Regions from separate parts of the Solibacillus sp. FSL H8-0538 genome, predicted to be linked through region 2. Evidence: riboswitches for the same ligand, from Rfam matches in the RefSeq annotation. Region 2 holds a riboswitch; each other region holds the start of a gene.
What was found. Region 2 has a riboswitch for thiamine pyrophosphate ahead of thiC (phosphomethylpyrimidine synthase ThiC). Riboswitches for the same ligand answer to the same signal wherever they lie in the genome.

Region 1 (7,095 bases), 2.9 Mb from region 2:
CTAAACGAAAAAAATTGTAAATAAAAACCACTTTTCTCGAATGTCTGTTCGTGAAAAGTGGTTTTTATATTTTCGGTCATGATAGAATGGAATTATTAACGAAAAGGGAGGCTTTGCTATGAAAATTTTCCATACGGCAGACTGGCACTTAGGAAAGCAAGTTCAAGGGGTTGTCATGACGGAAGATCAACGTTATATTTTACAGCAATTCATTGAAGAAATTAGACAAGAAAAGCCCGACGTCATTATTATTGCAGGGGACTTATATGATCGTTCGGTTCCCTCAACAGAAGCAATTCAATTACTTAATAAGACATTTAAACAATTGGTTGTCGATGAAAAAATACCTGTAGTAGCTATTGCCGGTAACCATGATAGCGCAACACGCCTGCATTTTGGTAGTGATTTAATGAAGGCGAGCGGACTACATATGGTCGGGCATTTAACTGCCGACATTGAGCCGGTTGTGCTAACGGATGAGTTTGGCGATGTACATTTTTATTTAGTTCCTTTTGCAGAACCTTCCACAGTGCGTGATGTGTTTGGTGATGCGGAAATTACAACACATGAGGCAGCAATGGCAAAAATTATCGAGCGTATTCAACAATCAATGGATACGACGAAACGTAATATTATGATTGGACATGCTTTTATTACAAAGCAAGGATTACCTGAACCTAATACTAGTGATTCTGAGCGCCGTTTAACAGTAGGTGGTACCGAATGTATTAATGCATCACTGTTCGAACCGTTTAATTACACAGCGCTAGGTCATTTACATCAAGCGCACTACGTATTAAATGAAACGATTCGTTATGCAGGCTCACCACTAAAATATTCGGAATCAGAGGTGAATCACGACAAAGGGTATTTAGTTGTGGATTTACAGAAAGATGGCTCGGTACAAGTGGAAAAACGTTCATTCAAGCCTTTGCGTGATATGCGCATAGTAAAGGGGAGCCTAGATGAACTATTACAGCATCAACGTAATGAAGACTATGTGTATGTGAAGCTCACGGATGAAGATTATGTGAAGGGTGCAACAGAGCAGGTACGTACGGTCTATCCGAATGCACTACATGTAGAGCGAACAGCGGTTTATCAGCAAATTACAGCAGAGTCTGCAGTAATGAGTCGCGTCAATATGAACGATGAGGAGTTATTTGAACTCTTTTATCAGGAAATGACGGGGAAAGATGCGGATGAAGCAACAAAGGAACTGTATAACGAAGTGTTACAGCAATTATTAGACGGTGAACGTGAAGCACAGGAGGTCATGTTATGAAACCACTTAAATTAACAATGACAGCGTTTGGTCCTTATAAAGATACTGAAGTAATCGATTTTACACAGCTCCATGAACACGGTATTTTTGTCGTTTCTGGTTCAACTGGAGCTGGGAAAACGACGATTTTTGATGCTATTACGTATGCACTATATGATACAGGTAGCGGTGAAGATCGTGAAAAAGCCAACTTTTTACGCAGTGATTTTGCAGATGAAAAAGTGGACACAGAAGTCGAATTGATTTTCGAGGTTCGAGGTAGAACGTATCGAATTTGGCGTAAATTTGGTCCTAATGGAGCAGGCTCAAAACGTGAATTTTATGATATTACTGGTGGCATGAATGAGCCAGTCGTTGAAAAATTCCAAGTGCGACCAGTACAAGCAAAAGTGGAAGAACTAATCGGCTTAACACAATCGCAGTTTAATCAAATCGTAATGTTACCGCAAGGGGAATTTCAGAAGCTATTAACATCTGAATCAAAGCATAAGGAAGAAATTTTCAGGAAAATATTTAAGACGGAGCGCTTCACTAAAATGGTTGACTTGCTAAAAGACAAAAGAACGCATGCACAAAGTCAATTTGCACAAGCCGAAATGAAACAAAATCAATATATTTTAGATGTTAAAAGTAAGCTTCCGAATCGCGAGTCACAATTATTTAGTGTAATTGATGCAGCAACAGTAAATATGTATCAATTGGAAAACGCATTAGACGAGGAAGCAACTTATTATAATGAACAAGCTATAGAGTCTCGACAGCAATATGAAGCGGTAAATGAACAGCTCAAAGAAGCGAATAAACGTTTTGGCGAACAGAAAATGTTAAACGAGCGTATTGAGAAGTTTCAACAGCGTCAAGTTCAATTGAATCAATTACAGCTCCAAGCAACGCATTTTGAACAGCAACAGCAGCGTTATGAACTGGCAAATAGGGCGAGCAATATTGAGCCATTGGAATTTGAATATAAAAAAGTATATGAACAAGAGCAACGCCAAATCGAAGTAGTGTTAACAGCACAAAAGAACGTTCAGCAATCAGGTGAAGCATTTGTACAAGCTCAAACTGTTTTTGATGCAGAAAAAGAAAAGGATACTGAACGTGAACAATTAGTAAAAACAATTTCTAAGCTTGAGCAACTCGTACCGATTTACAATGACGCGGCAACTATGCAGGCTAACATTCAACAATTAGAGCTTAATGTTGAAAAAGCGAAAGGATTATTTAATAATTTAACGCTGGAAATGCAGAAGAAAAAGGAAGAACAAGCTACACAACGGTCAAACATTGATGAATTAGAGTCTAAAGTAGCTGCATATGAAAACGTATTTCTACAACATCAGCAGCTACAACGCAATATTGAGCTTGTAGAGGAAACGCTTGAGCTACAAAATAATGTTCGAATTTATACAGCGGCAGCGAATGAGCAGCAGGAAAACGCATTAAAAGCACAGGCAGAATTTACACAATTAGAAAGTCAAATGCGTAGTAATCAAGCGGCTTTTTTAGCGGCTAATTTACAGCATGGTCATGCATGTCCTGTATGCGGTAGCACCGAGCATCCGTCACTGCATACACAATCAGCGAGTAGCGTAGATGAAAAAACTGTAGCCCAATTACGTGCAGTAGCGGATGAAGAAATGAAACACTATTATGCCGCTAAATCAAAGCTAGATGCTGAAACTGCGAACTTTGAAAAGAAACACCTGCAGCTTGAATCGAACGCATTAACTATGACGGAACTACCAGCATATAAAGCAACGTTAGCCCAACAGCAGCAACAGTTAACTATTTTAAAGCAACAGCAGCAGCAACTAATCGCTAATAAGGCGAGTTTAAAACAAGTAATAGAGGAAATTGAAAAGCTGCAGGTGCGTATAGAAAATGGGCGTACATTCCTAAGCAAAAACGAAACAGAACTAGCGCAGGAACAAGGGAAGCTAGCGCAAAGTAAACAAGCCATGCTCCCACAATATCAAACCGTAGAAGATGTTAATTACGCATTGCAATCTGAAAAAACTCGATTAACTTTATTACAAAAAGCATTTGAAACGGCAACAATACAGCTACAGCAAGCTGAAGTAAACCAAGAAAAATGTAAAGTGAGCTTAATGAATGTAGGGACCCGTCTGAAAGAATTGCAAAATGAAATAGTTGAGACGAAGGAACGCTTTAATAAAGCTCTCCAAACAGAAGGCTTTATAACACCAGAGGCATATAGTCAGGCAAAGCTACGTGTAGAAGAGCGCCAAGCAATTGTGAAAGCGTTGGAAGAGTATAAACAACAATTGCACACATTAACAGTGCAGATTAATGAGGATATGCCACAATTAGAAGGTAAAGAGCTTGTGGATTTAAACGAACTTGAACAACAGCTACAACAAGTAAATAGACAAGTAGAAGATGTACTGTCTGCATTAAAAAACAATGAAAACTATGAAAAGCAATGCCGCTCTACTTTAACAAGTTTATTACAGGTAGCGCAGGAAATTGAAGAATCCAAAGCAAAGCTCTCAAAGGTTGAGCATGTTTATGATTTAGTACGTGGTCAAAATGAACATAAAATTTCATTTGAACGCTTTGCTCAAATTGGCTATTTGGAAAAAGTAACGCAAGCAGCGAATGAGCGTTTACGTATATTATCAGACGGACAATATTATTTACAATGTACAGGGCGAAAAGAAGGGAATGCACAAAGTGGTTTAAGTATTGATGTGTTTGACAGCAATACAGGTCAAACACGCGATGTCAAAACACTATCAGGCGGAGAAAAATTTAATGCTTCACTTTCATTAGCCCTCGGAATGGCGGATGTTATTCAAGGGGTGCAAGGGAGCGTGCATATTGACACAATGTTTATTGATGAAGGCTTCGGTACATTAGATGAAGAATCATTGCGTAAAGCAATAGATATTTTAATTGATCTTCAGCAAACAGGTCGATTAATTGGAGTTATTTCGCACGTTGCAGAACTAAAAGCCGCAATGCCAGCAATCCTTCATGTTGAAAAGCTGAAAGAAGGCTACAGCCGTACTTCCATTGTGATTAAATAAAAAAGAGGTAGCTTGTTCGCACGTTGCGAAGGGCTACCTCTTTCTAATTATTTTTTGCGAGTTGTTGTAGTAGAGTTAGACAGGGCTGATTTATTAATGACAATTTTTTTAATGATTGGATAAACAATCGGGGCAACTTTTACGGCCGTTTTAAAAATTTTTCCAATATTCATAGTGCTTGCACTCCTTTAGATAATGGTTTAATTAGTTTAATATACCCTAATTTTTAGTGTCTATGAACATTAGCGCAATACTTTAACACCTTGGATGACATTCCAAATAACAATGAAGAATGAGGCTAATGCATATAAGCCCATCAGTAGGAACATAGACGTAAAAACTGTGTCACCCCAATTTGGTTCATTGCCACTAAGGATGACTGTAAATAAGAAAAAGGCAGCAATAATTATACCAATAACAAATGGGATTACATGTGATAATAACGCACGTTTTGCATGATAACGAACCTCTTCATCCTGAGAAATTAGAAAGACGATAATCGGTAATAAAAATGGCGCAAAAAAGATGCTAAAATAATTAAGTGCGCTCAAGCCTTTCGTATTGTCCATAAAAATCAGCTCCTTTGTAAATTATACGAATAGGGCAAACAAAAAGATTCGTAATGAAAACAAAAAAATCTGTTGTTGAATTATAGTGCTGCGTTCAGTACAATGAGTATGTTCTAGCAATTTAAGATGTATGCCCACAAGGGGGGCCGATTTGTCGGCTGAGATTGTACACGTATGTACTGACCCTTCGAACCTGTAAGTTAACACTTGCGCAGGGATGTGGATAGAAACCGACTTCTAACCGACGTCAGGCTCTGTCCTGATGTCGGTTTTTTTTATTGTCTAGCCATTCGAGTCACACCATCTAGGTTGAGGCTGACACGATGTCAGTACTATCGATAATGTCGTATGGACGCTGAGTTATTGCTCATACATGCGCGAATGTGCTTTTCTAATTGTCGTCAGGCTTTGCAGTTTCTATTCCTTCTCAAATCCTACATCGGAAAAAAGAGAGGAGATTTGTTATGAACAACAAACGTTTATTAATGCTCGTAGAAATCGCGATTTTCGCAGCAATCGGCATTATTTTAGACCAATTAACATTTACGCTTTGGGCACAGGGCGGATCCATTAGCTTAGTCATGGTGCCAATTATATTAATGTCCATTCGCTGGGGACTATCAGCAGGACTCGCAACGGGCTTACTCATTGGCGTACTTCAAATGATGTTCGGTGCGTACATTTTACACTGGGCGCAGGCACTACTAGATTACGGCATTGCTTTTACTGTCGTTGGTTTAGCTGGAATTGTACGCCAACCATTATTAACGGCTGCAGCAAGGGCAGATAAAACAAAAATTGCTGTTTTTATCGTGATCGGAACGGTTTTAGGTGGTTTTTTACGTTACGTTGCGCATACATTAGCAGGCGTTATCTTTTTTGCGGAATATGCAGGAGACCAAAATGTATGGGCGTATTCGATAATTTATAATGGAACGTATATGCTTCCGGCGACAATATTAACAGCTATTGTTGCAGTATTATTATTTACTTCTGCACCAAAGCTTCTACAAGCAAAATGATAAAAAGTGTAGTTCGTTTTTTATAGCGAACTACACTTTACTTGGTAGATAAGAAAGTATAACTTTCATATCTACATAAGAAAGGACAGCATCTCGCCCTATTTTGGGCGAGATGTGTTTTTCTAATTTTTGCCGCTTGTGAGGTAGCCATAGATAAGCTAAGAACATACATTGTAATTAAGCATTTATTGAATTGATATGTAAGGTTATTCCCGTATAATGTATGATAAAAAGAGCTTCAACGATGTTTGACTTAACGAGATTTTGCGTTACTACAACAGATTTTAATTATGTTATAGTAAAGGGTAGACATTGTTACAGGAAGGACGTTTAACATGATTGTAAAAACTCAAGAAGAAATAGAAGCATTTAAAAAAATCGGCCGTATTTGTGCGGAAATTCGTGAAGCGATGAAGGCTGCGACAAAACCGGGCGTAACAACACTGGAATTAGATGAAATTGCAGGCCGTATGTTTGCGGAGGCTGGTGCGATTTCAGGTCCTAAAGGCGAATATGATTTTCCGGGCTACACTTGTATTAGTGTAAACCACGAAGTAGCGCATGGTATTCCGGGTTCTAAAGTTATCAAAGAAGGCGATATTGTTAATATTGATGTATCAGGCTCTTTAGATGGCTACTTTGCAGATACAGGGATTTCATTCGTTATTGGTGAAGGCTATGAGGATAAAGAAAAGCTTTGTGCGGTAGCAAAATCAGCATTAGATCGTGCGATAACGAAAATAAAAGCCGGTTCAAAATTAAACCAAATTGGTAAAGCAGTTGAACGTGAAGCACGTGATCACGGCTTAACAGTCATTATGAACTTAACTGGTCATGGTCTGGGTCGCTCACTTCATGAATCACCTGATCACATCTTAAACTATTATGATGCTTGGGATACGACGATTATGAAGGAAGGTATGGTGTTAGCAGTAGAGCCATTCATTTCAGCAAAAGCAGAGCATATCGTTGAATCAGGTGATGGCTGGACATTCGTTACACCAGATCAATCATTAGTTGCACAAATTGAACATTCAATTATTGTAACAAAGGATAAACCGATAATTTTAACTTTATTGGATGAAAAAGTATAACTTTCCCATCCACATAAGTAAGGACATCAACTCGCCCTATTTTGAGCGAGTTGTGTCTTTCTAATCAGAAGA
Region 2 (7,095 bases):
TTAGATGAATTGAATTATTATTGGAATGTCATGTATGTTAGAAAAAGGAAAGTTATTGTTTAAAGGTAAAATAACACATTATATCTACTTATTGTATTGAAATAACTGTTTTATTTCTAAATTTTCTCTATCGGAAATTATTTGATTTTTACGATTTTACTTTTGTCTAAATAATATAACAGATAGTAGTACAACGAAATGGAAGTTGATTTATTATTTATACATGAAGAAAGATTGGTATTATGCAGTTTTTGAAATGGATATTGATGTTTAAAATGGTAATTATTAATAGTGGAGTAGCAATTGTATCATCTGTTTATAACAGTTTTTTGTAAAGAAATAAAAAAAGCTGAAAAAAGGGTTTTCGAATAGATAAATTACCTGAAATACTATTTTTACTAATTCTAGATTTTTATTAAAGAGGAGAGAGCGCGTATTTTCGTTGTATTAAAGTGTATTATTACACTCGTTAAATGCACCCTATTTACTGAAAATTGTGATGTATAAAAATACGAAGGGGGTTTAATAAGAAGTAAAGGGCTTGTATACTAAAAAAGAACAGTCTCTTTTTAAAATTACACAATGGTGGAAGCTTCCAGAATAAATAAATACCGATAAAATAACTACTATATAATGAAACAAGGCGTACATAATAGATTTTTGGCGAGGCGCCATTACTTTAACAGAGGAAGGACGGGACTTAATGATTGCCATTGACCCAAAGCAACTAACTGAACGTGAAAACTATAAATTTTTAATTGGCTCGATTATACCAAGACCAATCGCATTTGTGACGACACAATCGCAGGAGGGAGTGGTGAACGGCGCACCGTTTAGCTTTTTTAATATTGTTTCATCTAATCCACCGATGATTTCTGTTAGTATCCAGCGCCCAGGTGGACATGTGAAGGATACAGCGCGAAATATTTTAGCGGGGAAGGAATTTGTCGTGCATATTGTGGATACAGACAATGTTGAAAAAATTAACGAAACGGCAGCGAATTTACCACCAGAGGAAAGTGAGATTTTGCGTGCGGGGCTAACACTTGTAAACAGTACGCATGTAAAGGTGCCGGGGGTGAAGGAATCGAAAGTACGTATTGAATGTGTACTCGAACAGGCACTAGAGTTAGGCGGGGACACGGAGCCGGGCTGTGACTTCATTATTGGGAAGGTTGTGCAGTTCCATATTGACGAAGCAATTTGTGAAGAGGGGCGTATTGATCCGCACGAGCTAGGGGCGGTAAGCCGTTTAGCTGGCAATGATTACGCAGAAATAGGCAAGGTATTTACAATGGAACGACCGCAGTAAAAGGAGCAGCTCGTTCAGGGATTTTTTCTGAATGAGCTGTTTTTTAATTTAAGAATAAGAAGCCTGAATTATTCACCGATTTATCTAGATAAGCTACTAAAGCCGAGTTCCTCATCTTTTTCACCAAATGTTTATGCATAAAATAAAATGAAAAAAGAATCCTAACAACGAAAACTTTCCAGAGACGACTCCGTTTATTTGTAGAGATAGTGGTTTTGCGTTACCTGCTTTGTATGACATTTGTAAAAAGGAAACGGTTTATTACGTCATTTGTTTAAAATCAAATGCCGTTTTACCACGACTTGCAGAGGAGTATCAGCCTTTCACTGCGCCTTCTGATAGCAAAAAGAACGAATACTATTTTGAGGAAACGATCTATCAAACAAAAATATGGTCTAAACCAAGAAAAGTAATGATCCAATCCCTTCGTCCGGCGCGTTACCTGCTCTTTACCCATACGTTTTTTGTGACTAATTTAGTAGAGGCTTGCACTCCGGAGGCAATTATTCGTACGTACTAAAAAAAGAGGTACAATGGAGAACTATATCAAAGAAGCAAAAAATGGTTTTGGGTTAGATAAAATTACTAGCCATTCTTTCCAAGTAAACAGGGCTAAGGCAATGCTGAGTCTCCTTGCTTATAATTTCACTAATTGGTTATGTACCATGTATTTTCCAAAATGACAAAAGCAGATGTAAATTCAGACCATTCGTACACGCCTTGTGAAAGTCGCTAGTAAATTAGTGAAGTCAGGACGATCTCTTTACTTCAAGTTATCTTCCTGTCTCTAAAGGTGATGTAAACTGTGTGGTTTTGCTTTTTTACAGTGGTCGTCTAAAGAAGGTGAAAGAAGTGAAGGCCTCTGACGGATGTAACCGATTTACGCTAAGGCATAGTCAGTCAATAGTTCAGTGCGCTCAAAAGCTTCGTTATGTTTTAAATTTTCTTTTAATTGATCCGATATTTATGCTGATTGAGATAAATCTATTATTGTGGTACATATACCTATACCGTATGATTAATTTAAAAGAAAAGTGGGGGTGTTTGTAATGAAAAAATCCAAAAGTATTGCTTTTAAACTATCTTCTTTAATCATAGGATTGTTTTTAGTGTTATTTATTACCTATACTTTTTTCACGAGTTTCATTCTTTATAATCAGAGTGTAGATGATTCGGAAAACGCAACACTTCTAAATGCTCAATTTTCTGCTGCGAAGATGAGCAAACGTTTTAAGGAAGCAAATGACACATTACAGACAACTAAGCATATAATTGAAACGATGCAAAACGATAGGAAACTCTCTGCTGAAGAAGTTTTGCATATACTTGAAACTAATTTAGCGAAGAATGATGATTTGCTTGCTGTAGCAGCTGTTTTAGAAAAGGATACTGCAACAGTTGAGCCAACTATTGATGCAAATTTAATAGATGCGAATAATCGCTTTGTACCTTATTTAGTAAAAGAGAATAATCAAATATTAACAACTCCTTTAGAAGAAGGATTTGAAGAATCGGAAAGTGCGGAATGGTACTCAGTGCCAAAGAATGAGGAGCGATCGGTACTAACGGAGCCTTATGATTATGAGGTAAATGGTAAAATGATTTCCATGACAACAATCTCAGTACCGCTAGTAAATTCTTCAGGAACATTCTTTGGGGTGTTAACGGCTGATTTATCCATCGATTTTTTAAAGGGTTTGGTTGATTCCATTAAACCGGATGGCGGATATGCAGGAATAATAACTGACAAAGGCATATTAACAGCTAATAGCATTAACGAGAAGTTAGATGGAACAAATATGCAGGATGCCATTGATTGGACAGGCGTTAAAAATGCAATGGAAAATGGAAAGCCAGATAGTATTTATGTGGATTCTAAGCAACTAGGAGAAAACTCATTTAATGCTTTTGCCCCTATGATTCTAGACGGAATTGACGATACTTGGTCGGTTCAATTAGTACTACCAAAATCCAAAATTCTAGAAACCTATAATCAGGTTCTTGTATTCACGGTGGTAGCAGCCATTGTCATGGTCCTTTTAATGGCGACTGTCAGTGCAAGGTTTATATTTAAACAATTAAAGCCATTGAAGCTTTTGGGAGAATCAATTGAAACAGCAGCAGAGGGAGATCTAACTAAAAAAATAGATAAAAAATATATTAAATCAGATGAAATTGGCGCAGTTGCATTAGCTTATAATAATATGCTAGACAAAACGAATCATGCCATACAGACTGTGTTGAATTCTGCGACAATGCTCAATCAATCATCCAATCACATTCATGCAGCTTTTAACGAAATCGTAGCTTCTAGCCAAGAAGTTTCCGTAGCAATCAATGAAATTGCACAAGGTGCTTCGAAGCAATCCGAAGATACGGAAGTAACAAATTATCGCATGATCGATTTATCTGATCAAATCGATGCCATTACAATGCTATCGAATCAAATGGACGAATTGTCAAACAAAACAAGAGCCACTACAGACAAAGGGATGAAAGAAGTCGAAAGTTTGCGGGAACGTAATGCAGAAACGAATGAAATGAATGGAAGAATACAACAGCAAATTGAATCACTAGCCTCCAACATTGCAAACATCCATCAAGTTATTGCATCCATTCAAGGTATTACGGAGCAAACAAATCTGCTTGCACTAAATGCAAGTATTGAAGCTGCTCGCGCTGGAGAGCATGGTAAAGGCTTTGCCGTGGTAGCAGAGGAAGTTAGAAAACTGGCGGAACAGTCAAGAAAAGAAACCGAAGTCATTAAGACAACCGTGGAAAGTATTTTAGAGGACTCCAAACAAACAGTCTCAGTAATTTCCTCCAATGTCGGCTTAATGCAAGCTCAAAATGAATCAGTTCAAAGTACGGAATCGGCATTTAAAGATAATAGTGAGCTTTCTAGTTCTATTGCAACGGCAATTAATGAACTACTCTCTGAACTCTCTAATATGTTGAATCATAAAAATCAAGCAATGATGGCTATCCAAAGTATCTCAGCTATTTCAGAAGAAACAGCTGCTTCAGCGGAAGAGGTAAGTGCGTCAGCCGTTGATCAACAAGCAGAGCTAGAGAAAGTAGCAGATTCCATCAATAATATGAATCAAATTGCACATGAGTTACAAGCGGTTGTCAATCGATTCAAACTCACTTAATCAATTAGGTACTCATGTAGAAGCAAAAAGCAAGGCTGCCACCTAAAGTCAGGGACACTTGACTTTGGGTGGCAGTCTTTTTCGTTCATTTTAATTAGGAACAGAGAGGATAAGCGCTGCACTGGTAGGACGCCGCCCCGCTCAGGTAAGTGGCCGCAGCGCTCCGGTAGTACATCACTATGCTCTGCCGAACCCTCCCACATTCATTAGGATTGACCAACCCACTGGACAGTTCTACTATAAAAGCAGAACGAAAGGGGGACAACCACATGATGTATCTCGGCATGATTTTCTTTCAAATTGTTGCCCCGATTTTAGTGTTGCTGCTGGGCGCTGTTTTGCAGAAGAAGTTTCGCTTTAATTTGAAGGCCTTGTCGTAGCTGATTACGTATTGCTTTATGCCAGCTGCTGTTTTTGTGAATTTATATGAAACGAGTGTGGAGCTGTCGGTGCTTGGGCAGGTGTCGGTGTTTATCACATTATTTATCGGCAGTCAGATGGTGCTTAGTCACTTTTTAGCAAAGGGGCTCGGTCTTGCCAAAACGGAATCGGCGGTGTTTAAAAATAGTGTAGTGCTCATTAACTCGGGCAACTACGGTATTCCGGTGGCGCAAATGATTTTCGTGACGCAGCCGATAGGGGTAGCAATTCAGTTGATCCTTGTGATTTTTCAAAATATGACGACGTATACATATGGGCTATATAATTTGATTTCCTCGACGAAATCAGGGCTTGCCATTGTGAAGGATTTCTTAAAAATGCCGATTATTCATGCACTAATTATTGGTGTCGGCATGAAATTCTTAGATATTGGCATTCCGCAGTTTATTCGTATTCCGATTGATCATGTGGCAGATGGCTTCATCGCTGTGGCACTGATTACACTTGGGGCACAGCTTTCTCAGCTAGAAATCAAGTCGATGTTCAATAAGACAGTCTTTGTGAGTTGCTTTACGCAACTCATTATTGGGCCAACTGTGGCGTTACTCATTATTTTCGTACTTGGCTTAGATGGTGTGGTGGCGCAATCGCTCTTTATCGCCAGTGCTTTTCCAACCATACTCAATAGCTCGAGTCTTGCGTTAGAATATGACGTGGAATCAGCAACCGCTGCGCAAACGGTGTTACTCTCAACTATTGTTAGCTGTATAACAGTGACGGTTGTCATTTATATAGCAGAAATACTTTTTGCGTAAAAATGAAAATGAATCTTCCATCTATTAGTAATATCTGCTAAACTAACATCAAACTAAATAGCCTTAACTAGGGGAGTCTGATGAGTCAGGCTGAGAGAGAAACGCATAGAGGTTTCTTGACCCTTTGGACCTGATCTGGCTCATACCAGCGTGGGAAAGTTAACGATTATCGCCATACGTGAAATGTGCGATAAATGAAACCCTTACAACACAGCCGGATCCAATATTTCTTGGATTCGGCTTTTCTTATTTAGCAATAGTATCTGTTGGGGTGAGCTGGATTCGGTCCTATTTCAAAAATCTTTTACTAGGGGAGAATTCGTTTATGACAACAGTTAGCGAAAAAAACATTTCCATCATGTCCAACTTTGAGGGAAGTAAAAAAGTGTACTTGGAAGGATCACGACCAGATATTTTAGTGCCGATGCGTGAAATTACACTCAGTCCAACAACAGGTAGCTTTGGTGAAGAGGACAATGCACCAGTGCGTGTTTATGATACGAGTGGTCCGTATACAGATCCTACCTATAATATTGACATTACAAAGGGTTTGCCTGCTTTACGCAGTGCGTGGATAATAGAACGTGGCGATGTCGAGGAATACGAGGGTCGTACGATTAAGCCAGAGGATAATGGCTACCGCAATGCTGATGATCCACGTATGAAAGAAAATGTTTTTCCTGAACTTTCCCGAAAGCCTCTACGTGCAAAAAAGGGCCGTAATGTGACACAGCTACACTACGCAAGAAAGGGCATTATTACACCCGAAATGGAGTTTGTAGCAATTCGTGAAAATATGGACCCTGAATTTGTCCGTGCTGAAATTGCCGCAGGTCGTGCGATTATGCCGTCGAATATTAACCATCCAGAGGCAGAACCAATGATTATTGGGCGTAACTTCCACGTGAAAATCAACGCGAATATTGGTAATTCAGCCGTATCCTCTTCCATTGCAGAGGAAGTGGAAAAAATGACATGGGCAACGCGCTGGGGTGCGGACAATATTATGGATTTATCTACGGGTAAGCATATTCATACAACGCGAGAATGGATCATTCGCAATGCGGCTGTGCCAGTAGGAACGGTACCAATTTATCAAGCGCTTGAAAAAGTGAATGGCATCGCGGAGGATTTAACGTGGGAGGTCTATCGTGATACGTTAATCGAGCAAGCAGAGCAAGGGGTCGATTACTTTACGATTCATGCAGGCGTATTGCTGCGTTATGTGCCACTGACAGCCAATCGTGTGACGGGCATCGTGTCTCGTGGCGGTTCTATACTGGCGCAGTGGTGCTTATATCATCATGAGGAAAACTTCCTATACACGCATTTTGAAGAAATCTGTGAAATTATGAAAACGTATGATGTGGCCTTTTCATTAGGGGATGGCTTACGTCCTGGCTCAATTGCAGATGCCAATGACGAGGCACAG
Region 3 (7,095 bases), 1.9 Mb from region 2:
ATGTAACGTCTGTACTATACACAATCGTACCATCATCTAAAGTAATATTACGTCCTGCCTTTAGTTGACCAAGAAGCGGACCTTTTGGCACACCAAGTTCTCTAGCTTTATCAATTAATAATTCACCTGCTAAAGATTTTTGTTCAATACGGTAACCAAAGCATTCAATGACATGCTCCAGCGGCATCGCAGTTACAGTAAATTGCTCATCCTCAAAAATAATACCTTCCTGCACTTCAACGAATTGAACTGGATATGATAAATGTGTTTTTGATAGCGCAAGTGTCATTTCGACCCATTCTTTTAAACCTTTTGGACCGTAAATTGTGACTAGCTCGTCTCCTCCTTGAAAGGACCGAGAACTTAAAAAGCCAGGTAGACCAAAAATATGGTCACCATGTAAATGCGTGATAAAGATTTTATCGATTTTGCGTGGCTTAATCGTTGTATGAAGGATGCGATGCTGTGTTGCCTCACCGCAATCAAATAACCAAATGGTGCCGCGTTCTTCTAGCAACTTCACTGCAAGAGCACTCGTATTGCGCTCCTTTGATGGCATTCCTGCTCCAGTTCCTAAAAATTGTAGCTGCATATCGTTCTCTCCTGTCTGTTTTTCGTATGATTATTATATGAATGAAGGCAGGGGTTTGTCTATTGTTAGTGGTCGTTAGGCTTTTATTCGGCGGTTGGAGCGGTTTATTCAGAGCCTCAATATTTTTATTCAGAACTCCCCTCTCTTCAAACGAAAAGAAAACCACCTCGCATACCTGCGAAATGGTCCATCAAATATTGTTATAGTTAATGATCACCTGTTCAATCGCCCGCGCGACAGTCAGATCTTTTAATTTAAAGTAATCAATTATGGATTCTTCCTTGTGCTCGGCTGCCAACACATTGACCTTGCTAAACTTTTGCAATCCCGCTAATCCTTTTTCCGCTTGGTGGCGACGTTTTTTACCTTCAAACATAGCTGGCATCGTTACTATCGCTTCCATTGAAATGCGATGACGTTTTGCGAGGCGGGCAATAAAAGGTGCTACACCTATACTTACACTACCGCCCATGCAGGCTACAAGTATGACATGATCATACGCACTCATTGCCTCAATAATTTCCTGCTCATAAAACTCTGCTCGCGCTAATGTTTTCTCTGGGCTATTATTACCAAATTGCTCCTCCGCAGTTGTGAAAAATAATATTTTGCCATGAGGGCCTTCTATGTAATCTGGTACGTTGTCATAATAATCTTCAGTAATAGCTGCCGCGTCACCAATACCATGTGCCTTTAGTAAAACATCTGCTGCACTCGTTTCAGTCGGAACTTGCCCAACAATAATGGCACCTCGTTCTGCTTGATATAATGTTTTATGCGATTCAAATAATAATAATGGTACTTTTCTCGAATAATTCTCGCGGTAGCATTCGCCGATATTAATGCCAGCTGAGCCCAATAAAATGACTGCAATGTTCTTCATCTGCAAGTCCCTCCTTCCTCTAGTCTTATCATAGTATACATGTAGCTTTATTGTACAGTTACTGACTATATTATACTCATTCTATGCATCACTCAACACATCGTATATATGGTTTTTGCAATTTTCTTTTTAGGTATCATTAGTCTTATATTTTACTATTTTATTATCCAGATTCAAAAAACACACGAGAAGTGAATTTACCTTTTCTAATTAACTAAAAAACTTGTAAAATCGCTATGATTTTACAAGTTCTTCTTAACTTTCAATATGCAACGCTAAGAGCACGAATGGTTTGTGCCACATGAGCTTCTGTTGTAAACTGCGTGGCATGAGCTTTCGCGATAGCATTATCCCCTACACAAATACTTTCTTTTGCATAATTAAACATCGAAATATCATTCGTGTCATTACCAAATGCGATAAATTCGTCTTCCTGTAAACCAAGCTTTTGGAGACCAGACCATTTATGTATACCAGCCGGGCTAATATCTAAAATGCCCTCATCGCCGTGCTTATGAACCGTTACGGCTAACCGTTCAATACGCTCCTCTATATCCTTACTTTGCGTAAACAACACAATTTTCACGATGCCATCGAGTTCCTCAAGCCTCACATTGCTTGCGGTTTTTTGCGGATCTAAGTTGCGGAAAATCGGATGCGACTTATCTCCGGTAAAACTATAATCCCAGCGGCCATCTACTAAATAAGGAAGACGAAATTCTTCAATAAGTTCTAATAGTGCCTGCTTTGCGTCCTCCGGAAAACCCGCTACGTCAATTTCATTATTTTGATATACAAAAACACCATTGCCACCAACCATTCGAAAGCCGTGAAAGCTTTTCGGAAGAACCGGTAAAATATCACGAATTGGTCGGGCTGATGCAAAAATTACTTCATGCCCTGCTTCAACACAGCCATTTATAGCTGTACAAATATCCGCACTTAACGGCTGTCCTTTGAAGCAAATCGTGCCATCTAAGTCAAAAATAAACTTCATCATCGTCACCTCAAAACAATTATACTTGAAGGGTGTTTTGAGGTGTATGATGAATTGCAATTTCTATTAATATTGTCCTAAGTTAGCGATCGTTTGCTGCCTATTTGTACTTTGACAAATTGTTGAAATAACCGCAACGCCATCTGCACCGGCCGCACGTGTTGCCGATGCATTCGCTATTGTAATTCCTCCAATTGCAACAATCGGAAAATCAGGATAAAGTACACGCGCTTCGTGTAAGAACGTAACCCCTGCTGGAGCTTTCGCGTCGGCTTTAGACTGCGTAGCGAAAATTGGTCCAATGCCTACGTAATCTGCACCACCTTCTACGGCTAAATCTAGTTCTTCCTTTGTATGTACGGACACACCGACGATTTTCCCTAAAAACTGCGCGCGAATTTCCGCAAGCGCCTGATCACCCTGCCCAACATGCACACCATTAGCTCCTAGTTTGCGTGCGAGTTCTACATCATCATTTACGATAAATGGCACATTATATTCCGCACATAATGCCTGGCAAGCGCGGGCAAATGCTTCTAATTCATCGCCAACTAGTGCATGTTCACCCTTTTCCCGAAGTTGGAACATTGTAATTCCTGCCTGTAGCGCATCTTTTATCACGGCTAAAGGGGCATGTTGACAGTTCGGCGTACCCATGATGAAGTACACTGATAAGTTACTGCGCTTCAATGATTTTCACCTCACACATTTGCTGCTGTTTATAAGCAAAGTGATTCGTTGGCCCGTGACCGTGTCCGATATTGAGCGGATTGGCAATCGCTAGTTGGACAAATTTTTTGGCTTCAATTATTGCCTCACGTAGCATCATCCCTTGGCCTAAAAAAGCGGTAATGGCTGCTGAAAATGTACAGCCTGTGCCATGTGTTTGGTTTGTCTCAATACGTTTACTTTGAATGGCTAGTTGTTTACCATCCGCAAAGAAAACGGTATCAATTGCATAATCGCCACTTAAATGACCGCCCTTCATCACGACACAGCCTACACCCATTGCCAAAATTTGCTGAGCTGCTTGGGCAATATCCGCTTCCGTACGAATCGTTAAGCCGGTAATAACCTCAGCTTCTGGAATATTTGGTGTCAGCACTGTTGCTAGCGGTAATAGCTTAGTAGTCAATGCTTGCACAGAATCCTTTTGAAGTAGCGTCGCGCCGCCCTTTGCAATCATAACTGGATCGACAACTAATTGAATATCCTTACCTTCTAACGTTTCCGCCACTGTCCGAATAATATCTGCTGAAAATAGCATGCCTGTTTTCACTGCGCACACTGGCATATCACGGAATACCACGCTAATTTGCTGCTGAATAAAATCGGCAGGTACAGGGAAAATGCGCTCCACACCTAATGTATTTTGTGCCGTTAATGCTGTAATCGAAGACGTTCCAAAAACGCCAAGCTCTTGAAAGGTTTTTAAGTCCGCCTGAATGCCGGCGCCGCCACCACTATCTGAGCCGGCAATTGTCATCACAATGTTCATCCGATGTCACCTCGCGAAATTTTGTATAATGCATTTAACACTTCGACTTGGAACGAACCTAGCTTGCCTACTACAGCTGCACTAGTTGCGACTTCCTTATAGTCCTGTAACACCTGTTGTAAGTTACATAGTGCATCACCTTCTAGCGTAAGTGCCGCTGCACAAATTGCGCTAAGTAGACAGCCCGTTCCCGTTACTTGCGTCATTAGGGCATTTCCACCAGAACTATACAACGTCTTTTCACCATCCGTTAACAGATCTGTTGGACCTGTAACGATGACTAGGCATTTGTACTTGTGTGCTACCTGCTTGGCAATTTCCTCTATATCCATTTCGCCATCGCCGCTGTCAACTCCTTTAGACTGCCACGGTACTCCCGCAATTGCTGCAAGTTCCCCAGCGTTACAACGAATTAAATGAAATTGAACTTTTTCTAAAAGCTCTTGCACCGTTTCTCTTCTATAAGCAGTAGCCCCGACACCAACTGGATCCAACACAACCGGAATACCGCGACCATTTGCGGTTTGACCCGCTATAAGCATTGCTTCTCGCGTTCGTGCATTCAGCGTACCAATATTAATAAGTAGTGTATCGACTATGCTTGCCATATCTTGCATTTCAGCTACTTCATCCGCCATAATCGGCGACGCACCAATTGCGAGTAATCCATTCGCTGAGAAATTCGTCACAACATAATTTGTAATGCAGTGAACAAGTGGCTGTTGCAGACGGATTTTATACATAGTCATAATGCTTCACCTCATCTTGCCAGTTTTCAACTGTCCACGGCATTTCCCAAAATTTCCATTCGTAATAGCAGCTCTTCTCAAAATGCTGTTTAAAAATCGCTAGTTTTCCCGGTTGCTCTAATACATATTGATCCATTTTTACTTTTTGCTTTTCAATCGTCGCTTTAAAATCTTCGTTACTATACATCGCAATCCATTCCTCGTACAATTTCACACCTGGCTTGGCATCACGGTATTTCTCGCCAATTTCCTGATACAGCCACGGACATGGGAACATTGCCGCAAACGCTTCCGCTACGTCCCCATTTTGTGCTGCATTATACATATGACTCACATAATTGTACGCAGCCGGTGCTGGTACAAAATTATCAAGCTCCTCATCTGTCACATTAAGCTCACGGAAAACAGTACGGTGTAATTCAAGCTCTGCTTCATTAATACCACGTGCTTGTCCAAGGAAATACTCGATTTCTTCATTTGTCACAGCTTTTGTCGCTGCAATCGCTAACACCTTTGTATAATGCTTTAAATAATACGCATCTTGCATTATGTAAAATTTAAATTTTTCTAACGGTAATGTCCCGTCAACAATTCCTTTTACAAAAGGATGGTTGAAGCTCCCTTCCCAATAAAGATCTGTTTCTTGTCTTACTTGTTCACAAAATGACATTGATTTGTCCCCCTTTATGATTTCACCTCAACATAGTGCATCGGTGTTTGAATAAGCTGTGCCTTCGTCGTAAGCAAGGTCACACTACAAATGAGTGTTAAAATAAGTGACGGAATCGAATGAGAGGCATTGTAAATAATTGAATACAGCCAAACATTTTGATCTCCTGCATAGGCAGCAAAGAAAATAACACCTGATATAACGTGTACGCTAAACTTTAAAAATCCACTTACAAGTACGCCAATGACAACATAAAACGTGACAACTTTCTTTTTCGCCAAACGATTTGCTTTTAGAATTGGCTGACGAAAAACACCGATTACACCAACAACCGCACTAGCCAAGCAATAATCTAAACCTGCCTGTGCCCAGTGATAAATCGTACCGCCCGTCGCAATTCCGAGTACACCAATAATAAATCCCGTCGTCATCCCAGCGCCTACACCCCAGCGCAAGCTCATGATAATAATCGGTAACATCATCAAGCTAAGCCCACCGCCCTGCGGCATAAACGTAAATGTTAATAGATCAAAAATAAGCCCAATACTCGCAAAAATTGCAATTTCTGTCACCATACGTAGTTTATTATTTCGCAAAATTTCCACCTCCTTTTCGGAGACGCAAGTGCAAATTAGTAAGACACATCTCCTAAAAAATTGTGCGAGCTGATATCTTTTTTTTATGTGGTTAAGAAAGTAGAACTTTCTTAACCACATAAAAACGCTTCTTTGTACATGACAAAGAAGCGTTTTAAATCATTGCTCCCTACGTCAGTATTAACTGTTCCAGGTTCTAAGGGTCAGGTTTTAACCTTCTCAACACCACAGTGTCCCCCCGCAATTAAAATATTCAATAGAAAAATGCAGTCACGCTTCGTTACACAAGAACTAAAAGCAAATTCAAGTCGAACGTGCGAATGCCAAGACAATTAAGTAACATAAAAGGCTCTCCAATAAGTTGGAGAGCCTCATGTACAAAGAATAAGCGTATATTACGCGTATGTACTTCGCTCCCTACGTCAGTATTAACTGTCAGGTTCTAAGGGTCAGGTTTTAGCCTTCTCAACACCGAAGTGTCCCCCCGCAAATATTTTAATATCGTAACTATAGCACTGATTGAATTTTTTAGCAATTAAGACTGGCGCTTCATCAAATTTCTACTTGACGAAAATAATTCTAAAAATAAGACGAGCGATTTTGTCAAATCACCGAAAAGAAGATACGACTTATCCAAAAATAAGTGCAAAATGGATAGGATACTACTTAATGTCGCTTATTTGCGAATAAGTCGTATAGCGATTTGGTCGAATATGCGAATCATGTGTTAAAAATTCAGTCACGTAAAGCTAGACTCCGATTGATTACAACTGTTGAAGATTGGAAACATGAAAAAAAATGATGATCATAGCGAGAACAGATGTCAGTATTGTACCTTCTATTTTTAAAATAAATTAGTGTACCATTCTTTTGCTGCTTCTACTTCATTCATCGTTAATTGGTGGCCAAAGTTTTCCCATTTCACTGATACAGAAGCATTTGCATCTTCTAATAACTGTTGTAAATCTATTGATTCCTGTTGCGGGCAAATCGGGTCATTTACACCAGCAGCAATAAATACAGGCGTACCTTTTAAATCAGGTAATTCAATCCCGCGTCTTGGTACCATTGGATGATGCAGGATTGCGCCTTTTAATGCATTATTAAAAT

Region 1: linked by a shared signal. The riboswitch ahead of thiT (energy-coupled thiamine transporter ThiT) and the one ahead of thiC (phosphomethylpyrimidine synthase ThiC) in region 2 are both predicted to bind thiamine pyrophosphate.
Region 3: linked by a shared signal. The riboswitch ahead of thiT (energy-coupled thiamine transporter ThiT) and the one ahead of thiC (phosphomethylpyrimidine synthase ThiC) in region 2 are both predicted to bind thiamine pyrophosphate.

Annotation. Positions count from the first base shown of each region.
Region 1 covers NZ_JBBOPI010000001.1:3,228,099-3,235,193, reverse strand. The annotation lists gene MHH87_RS15590 (exonuclease SbcCD subunit D) at 119-1,285, shown strand; gene MHH87_RS15585 (SMC family ATPase) at 1,282-4,338, shown strand; gene MHH87_RS15580 (hypothetical protein) at 4,386-4,511, opposite strand; gene MHH87_RS15575 (DUF4870 domain-containing protein) at 4,581-4,907, opposite strand; TPP riboswitch at 5,037-5,142, shown strand; gene thiT (energy-coupled thiamine transporter ThiT) at 5,372-5,929, shown strand; gene map (type I methionyl aminopeptidase) at 6,265-7,023, shown strand.
Region 2 covers NZ_JBBOPI010000001.1:284,932-292,026, forward strand. The annotation lists gene MHH87_RS01310 (flavin reductase family protein) at 704-1,312, shown strand; partial or broken gene MHH87_RS01315 (transposase) at 1,479-2,094, shown strand; gene MHH87_RS01320 (methyl-accepting chemotaxis protein) at 2,362-4,467, shown strand; partial or broken gene MHH87_RS01325 (AEC family transporter) at 4,737-5,663, shown strand; TPP riboswitch at 5,723-5,837, shown strand; gene thiC (phosphomethylpyrimidine synthase ThiC) at 5,989-7,095, shown strand, end outside.
Region 3 covers NZ_JBBOPI010000001.1:2,153,089-2,160,183, forward strand. The annotation lists gene rnz (ribonuclease Z) at 1-592, opposite strand, end outside; gene MHH87_RS10160 (hypothetical protein) at 783-1,475, opposite strand; gene MHH87_RS10165 (HAD-IIB family hydrolase) at 1,738-2,472, opposite strand; gene thiE (thiamine phosphate synthase) at 2,539-3,162, opposite strand; gene thiD (bifunctional hydroxymethylpyrimidine kinase/phosphomethylpyrimidine kinase) at 3,149-3,970, opposite strand; gene thiM (hydroxyethylthiazole kinase) at 3,967-4,719, opposite strand; gene tenA (thiaminase II) at 4,706-5,389, opposite strand; gene thiT (energy-coupled thiamine transporter ThiT) at 5,404-5,985, opposite strand; TPP riboswitch at 6,135-6,235, opposite strand; TPP riboswitch at 6,383-6,481, opposite strand; gene MHH87_RS10195 (alpha/beta hydrolase) at 6,830-7,095, opposite strand, start outside.